2 regions of the Streptosporangium sp. NBC_01469 genome follow, and region 1 is predicted to be linked to the other one. Evidence: riboswitches for the same ligand, from Rfam matches in the RefSeq annotation. Region 1 holds a riboswitch; the other holds the start of a gene.

Region 1 (3,200 bases):
AGACCAGCCGCCGGAGCCTGGTGTGCACCGGCGGCTCGACGTCGAGCATCCCCGCCCTGATCACCCGCCAGAACGGGTCCTGGAACTCGGGGTCGTCCGGCCTGCCGAACTCCCGGTGCGAGGCCACGTGCAGGTAGGAACGGCCGAGCCTGCGGTCCCGCAGCAGCGCGTTGACGTCGGCGTGCCTGGCCACCAGCCACTGGCCGGTCGGCTCGAAGAAGCTGACCGGCCGCTCCCGCCTCAGCTCGTCGTAGACGTCATAGGGGTGGGCGACGAATTCCGGATTCCAAGGATCAAAGCGCACTTAAGCATCGTAATCCCGGCCTAGGAGTCGGCCCGCTTGTCCGGATTTCCCCTTTCAGCTGGTTCGTCCGCCTGGGTCGCCGAAGCTCCCCGGCCCACCGGGGGCTCCGGGGTCTCCGGGCTCTCGGAACCGGCCTTGTCCCCGGTCTCGTAGCGGGAACGCAGCTCGACCGGCTTCCGCCTGCCCGCCTTGCCCCGCACCCGGATGTTCAGCAGCTCCACCAGCAGCGAGAACGCCATCGCGAAGTAGATGTAGCCCTTGGAGATGTGCTGCTCGAATCCCTCGGCGATGAGCACGACGCCGACCAGCACCAGGAAGGACAGGGCGAGCATCTTGATGCTCGGGTGCCGGTCCACGAAGCGGCTGATCGGCCCGGAGGCGACCAGCATCACGATGACCGAGACGATGACGGCCGCGATCATGACGCCCAGCTCGTCGACCATGCCGACTGCGGTGATCACCGAGTCGAGCGAGAAGACGACGTCGAGGATCATGATCTGGATGATCACCGAGGTGAAGGACGAGGCGACCTTGCCCTCGGAGTGGTGGGACTCCCCCTCCAGGCTGCCGTGCATCTCGTGGACGCTCTTGCCCAGCAGGAACAGGCCGCCGAGTATCAGGATCAGGTCGCGCCCCGATATCCCCTGCCCGAAGACCTCGAACATCGGCTCCGTGAGCCTCACCACCCACGACAGCGCCAGCAGCAGGAGGAGGCGGCTGATCAGGGCGACGGCGAGGCCCAGCTTGCGGGCCCTGTCGCGCTGCGCGGGCGGGAGCTTGCCCACCAGGATCGAGATGAAGATGATGTTGTCGATTCCCAGGACGATCTCCAGGGCGACGAGGGTGAAGAACCCTATCCATATCTCCGGGTTGGTCACCCAGTCCATTGCTTTCTCCTTCGTCGGTCGGCGCTTGGACACACCGTCGGCCAACTGCCCGAACGCTTCTTCGGCTGACTGCCAGGACGACCGGGGGACGCTCCGAGTTCCTGCTCTCTCATCACGCTTCGCTTTCAATCCGCCGGGCGCTCCCGGGAGCGCCCGCTCCGGCCCCGATACCGGGTTGATCACGTTTCGGACTTGCGGGGCACCGCGGGGCGTCGGTTATAGTTCCCACGTAGGTCATGAGTGCCAGTGACAAGCCCCGGCTCGCTGGCCGGCAACCCTCGCGTCCGCGGCGGGGTGCCCCGGGTGAGGACCTGGTCCGGCACGAGGTGTGTCGGGCAAGCGCGGGCTCCAGGCACCTATGCCATGGGTTGGGGTCCGATGACCTCGAAGGAGCCATGGCGTGTCCACCCTGACGATCTTCTCCCCCGCGAACCCCGCGAACCCCGTCGCCCCGACCACCACCACCACCGCCGCCTCCGCCGTCCCGGTGACCGTCCCCGAGACCCGCGCGTCCGGTGACCGGCCGATCCCGGCCGTGCTCGGCTCGGACCTGGAGGTCCCGGTCAGGGGCGGCAGGCTCGTCCGCTACGCCAACCTCGACTACGCCGCGAGCGCCCCCTGTCTGGAGCCGGTGAGCGCCGCCGTCGCCGCCGCGCTCCCGGCCTACTCCAGCGTCCACCGCGGCGCCGGGTACGCGTCCCAGCTGACCACGGCCCGCTACGAGCAGGCCAGGCACACGGTGCGCGCCTTCGTCGGCGCCCGCCCCGACGACTCGGTGATCTTCACCCGCAACACCACGGACGCGACCAACCTGCTGGCCCGCAGCCTGCCCGAGGGCACCACCGCCGTGGTCTTCGACACCGAGCACCACGCCTCGCTGCTGCCCTGGGACAAGGTCGTGCGGCTGGCCGCCCCCGCCTTCCCCGGCGAGGCCGTCCGCGCCGTCGACGACGCCCTCACCTCGATCGACGGCCCCAAGCTGCTGGTCGTGACCGCCGCCTCCAACGTCACCGGGGAGCTCTGGCCGATCGCCGCTCTGGCCCACATCGCCCACCGGCACGGAGCCCGCGTCCTCGTCGACGCCGCGCAGCTCGTCCCGCACCGCCGCCTCAACCTGACGGCGCTCGACCTGGACTACGTGGTCTTCTCCGGCCACAAGCTCTACGCGCCGTTCGGCACGGGCGCGCTGATCGGCCGTTCCGACTGGCTGGCCGAAGCCGAGCCGTACCTGCGGGGCGGCGGCGCGGTGAAGGCCGTGAACGACGACGACACCGAGTGGCACGACGACCCCGAGGCGCGGCACGAGGCCGGAACCCCGAACGTGCTGGGCGCCGTCGCGCTCGCCGCGGCCTGCGACGCCCTGACCGCCACCGGCTGGACCCCGCTGGTCCGCGAGGAGGAGCGCCTCCTCGGACGCCTGCGCGCGGGCCTCGCCTCCGTCCCCGGCGTCCACGAGCTCTCCCTGTGGGGCCCGGACCACCCGCGCGTCGGCATCGTCTCCTTCGTGGTGGACGGCTTCACCGCCCGCGAGGTCGCCGAGGCCCTGTCCGGCGACTACGGCATCGGCGTCCGCGACGGCAAGTTCTGCGCCCACCCCTTCGTACGGCACCTGCTGGGCGCCAAGGACGGCGGCTGCGACGACGTCACCGCCTCCGCCGTCCGCGCCTCCATCGGCATCGGCACCACCTCCGAGCACGTCGACCGGCTGATCGGCGCCCTGCGGGATCTTGCCTCGCGCGGCTGACGTGACAGCATGGCCCTATGACTGAAGGCGCGCCCCGTGAGCTGAGCGTGGGGCTGGGGGCTGGAGCCGAAGCCGTGCGGGGGGCGGACGGCAAGGAGCTCGCGACCGAGGACATGATCCTCAACATCGGGCCGCAGCACCCGTCCACACACGGTGTGCTGCGGCTGCGGCTCACGCTGGACGGCGAACGGATCAGCTCGGCCGAGCCGATCGTGGGCTACATGCACCGGGGCGCCGAGAAGCTCTTCGAGGTGCGCGACTACCG
Region 2 (3,200 bases), 3.0 Mb from region 1:
GGTGATGAGCTCGTGGTAGTACGCGAAGGCCAGCTCCTTGGCGACCAGCGGCCACACGTCCCGGCGGAAGTTCCACGGCCCCTCGCCCAGCGCCTCGCGGGTGAGGAAGCGCGGCACCGGCGGGCGGGCGCCCGTGAAGGGGTAACCGGTCTTGGAGTGGTACGGCACCCCGCGCCGCGACCCCACGTGCAGGAGGGGCTCGCGCCCGTTGGGCAGGTAGACCAGCTCCCCGTCGTACTCGCGGACGAACCGGCCGCCCCGGCCCGAGGTGAGCAGCACCATCAGGTCGACGAAGGCCAGCCCCATCCCCCGCATGATCACCGGTTCCCCGGCGGGGATGCCGTCCAGGTCGAGGTCGGCCGCGTAGCCGGTGGGCAGGTAGCGCAGCCCCCCGCGCGCGGCCAGGCCGGCCAGCGCGTTCTCCTCCCTCGTCGGGGTCACGTCGCCGTGCCCCTGGGCCAGGATCACCGCGTCGGCCTCGATGGTCCGGCCGTCCTCCAGGGTCACCGTCTGGCCGCCGGGGACGTCGGCGAGGTCGACGGCGCGGGCGGCGTGCACGTGCACCCGGACGCCGCGCGGGGCGTTCGCCACCGCGTGCCGGAAGACGTGGGAGAGGTAGCCGTTCTGCGCCGGGCGGGAGGCGAACCTGCCGGGGTCGCCGCCGAGCCACTCGGCCAGCGTGGGTCCGGGGCGGATCGGCCCCTCGCAGCGCACCGACTCGTCGGTGAAGAGCGTCACGTCGGCCGCGGTGGAGTTCATCCAGAGCAGGTCCGGCTGGTCGTGGCGCCAGACGCGCCCGCCGCCCGGCGGGTGGGGGTCGATCACGTGGACGTCCAGCGACGGCCAGCCGAGCAGGTCGGCGGCGTTGGCGCAGATCCGCTCCACCAGGCAGGTGCCCGTCGGTCCCGCGCCGACGACGGCGATCGAGGCGCTCATACGGCGGCTCTGCGGTGCGGCTGGTCCCAGTCGGCGTGCAGCGGCTCGACCGGGATCCGCCAGGCGTCGGTCTCGCCCTCCTGGCCGGAGACGTGGGAGATGGCGGTGAAGTCGGTGTTCTCGCGGAAGGCGGGGTGGGCGTACAGGTCCCTGGCGTAGGCCCACAGGTTGGGGAAGGCGGTGAGCGGGCGCTCGCTGATCCTGGCCGCCGGGTTGTCGCTCAGGTCGAAGCGGAGCAGGGTCGGCCAGAGCCGCACGTCCGCCTCGGTGATCCCCGAGCCGAACAGGAACCTGCGGTCGGCCAGCCGGGCGTCCAGCTCGTCCAGGAAGGCGACCACGGTCCCGCGCGCCTCGGTGTACGCGGCCTCGGTGGTGGCCGACGCCACGCGGCCCGCCGCCGTGTTGACGATCTCGTAGATCCTCGTGTTGAGCTCGTCGATCTCCGGCCGGAGCTCCTCGGGGTAGAGGTCGGCCTCGAGGTCGCCGCCGAACCGGGTGGCCAGGTCGATCGTGATGTCGGGGAAGTTGTTGCTGACGATGCGGCCGCTCGTCCTGTCCCACAGGACCGGCACCGAGACGTGCCCGTCGAAGCCGGGCTCGGTCACCTCGTACGCCTGCCGCAGGATGGTGAACCCGTTGACCGGGTCGGCCCCGCGCCGCTCGCGGAACGCCCACCCGCGCCCGTCACGCCCGTCGTCGACGTAGGAGAGCGAGACCACGTCCTGGAGTCCCTTGAGGGAGCGCACGATGGCCGCGCGCTGCGCGTACGGACAGACGGCCGCGACGTAGAGGTGGTAGCGGCCCGGCTCTGCGGGGAAGGCGGGTGTGCCGATCCGCCCCTGGAAGGGGTAGCGCGGGCCGGGCCTGCCACCGGGCCGGTAGTGGCCGTGGGTGTCGAGGTCGACGGGGCTCGCGTGGTTCAGTGTGCTGGTCTTCGGCATCTGGCACTCCCGGGCATGTCTCGGTGACCCCGATGAAGGGATCCGCGCTTGCGGCACGCCCACCGTGCCGCCAGGTCTCCCCCGGGGGCACCCCGCCGCGGTGCGAGGGTTGCCGGTCAGCCAGCCGGGGCTTCTCACTGACACTCTTAACCTATTTAGAAGGTAGGAAATACATAGATCTCTGTCAAGCCTTAATGTCGGGGAATGTCCTATGAGAGCGTGAACGTGGTCTACCGCAAGTACGACGGGTCACTGCACTGGCACCACCGCGGCCTGCTGCTCGGCGAGGACGAGCACGGGGTGTGGACGGGCTGCCTCGCCAACTCCATCGGCCGCAAGGGTGACGGTCCCGCGGTCCCCTCTCCGCACCCGTTCGTGATGCTCTTCCCCCGCGACGCCTGGTGGACGGCAGCCTTCAACGCCGCCCCGCACAAGTACGAGATCTACTGCGACATCTCCACGGTGCCGGAGTGGAGCGACGGCGAGGTCACCATGGTCGACCTGGACCTCGACGTGATCCGAGCCCGCCGGAACCTGCTGAAGGGCCGCCCGAGCCAGGTCTTCCTGGACGACGAGGACGAGTTCGAGGAGCACCGGGTCAAGTACGCCTACCCGCCCGACGTGGTCGAGAGCGCCCGCGCCTCGGCCACCTGGCTGATGGAGGCCGTCACCGCCCGCACCGCCCCCTTCGGGGACGCGCCGCACTGGCTCACCCTGGTCGGCTGAGCCCGGTCGCCTCGGTCCCGGCCATCCGGCGCCGCGCCCAAAGCCCGACCGGCCGGGCCCGATCCCCCAGGTCTCGGCCCCTGGAATCCAACCGGCCGGGTCCGGTCACCCGAATCCCGGCCGTCCAAGCCACGCCCCCGAAACCCGACCGGGCCGGGCCCCGCCCCCGTGGGGCCCGGCCCGGCCCGGCGCCTCTCATGCGGCCCGGTTTCCTCGCGAACCTCAGCGGGCGCGGCGGCGGAACAGCCTGCCGGAGAGCATCGCCGAGACCAGCAGGAAACCACCGCACCAGGCCAGCGCCTTCCACGGATCGTTCCCCACGGGCTGGCCCAGCAGCAGACCGCGCACGGACTCGATGATCGGCGTGGCCGGCTGGTTCTCCGCGAACCCGTGCAGCCATGCGGGCATGGTGTGCACCGGGACGAAGGCACTGCTCGGGTAGGGCAGGAACATCACGAAGAAGGTGAAACCGCCCGCGACCTCCGGCGTCTTGGCCAGCAGGCCGACCACGGCCGAGACCGCGGAGATGGCCAGGACGAACACCACCAGGACGCCCACCGCCGCGGCCCAGCCGGCCAGGTCCGCCTCCGCCCGGAA

Evidence for each region. Region 1 has a riboswitch for S-adenosylmethionine ahead of OG587_RS05735 (aminotransferase class V-fold PLP-dependent enzyme). Riboswitches for the same ligand answer to the same signal wherever they lie in the genome.
Region 2: it holds a riboswitch for S-adenosylmethionine, as region 1 does, so the genes downstream of both, OG587_RS19300 (glutathione S-transferase C-terminal domain-containing protein) here and OG587_RS05735 (aminotransferase class V-fold PLP-dependent enzyme) in region 1, are expected to answer to the same signal.

What each region holds. Positions count from the first base shown of each region.
Region 1 covers NZ_CP109465.1:1,270,331-1,273,530, forward strand. Annotated here, with positions in the region: gene OG587_RS05725 (cytochrome P450) at 1-304, opposite strand, end outside; gene OG587_RS05730 (TerC family protein) at 325-1,191, opposite strand; SAM riboswitch class IV at 1,424-1,539, shown strand; gene OG587_RS05735 (aminotransferase class V-fold PLP-dependent enzyme) at 1,592-2,935, shown strand; gene OG587_RS05740 (NADH-quinone oxidoreductase subunit D) at 2,953-3,200, shown strand, end outside.
Region 2 covers NZ_CP109465.1:4,300,188-4,303,387, reverse strand. Annotated here, with positions in the region: gene OG587_RS19305 (FAD/NAD(P)-binding protein) at 1-936, opposite strand, end outside; gene OG587_RS19300 (glutathione S-transferase C-terminal domain-containing protein) at 933-1,877, opposite strand; SAM riboswitch class IV at 1,917-2,029, opposite strand; gene OG587_RS19295 (DUF402 domain-containing protein) at 2,082-2,603, shown strand; gene OG587_RS19290 (ABC transporter permease) at 2,826-3,200, opposite strand, start outside.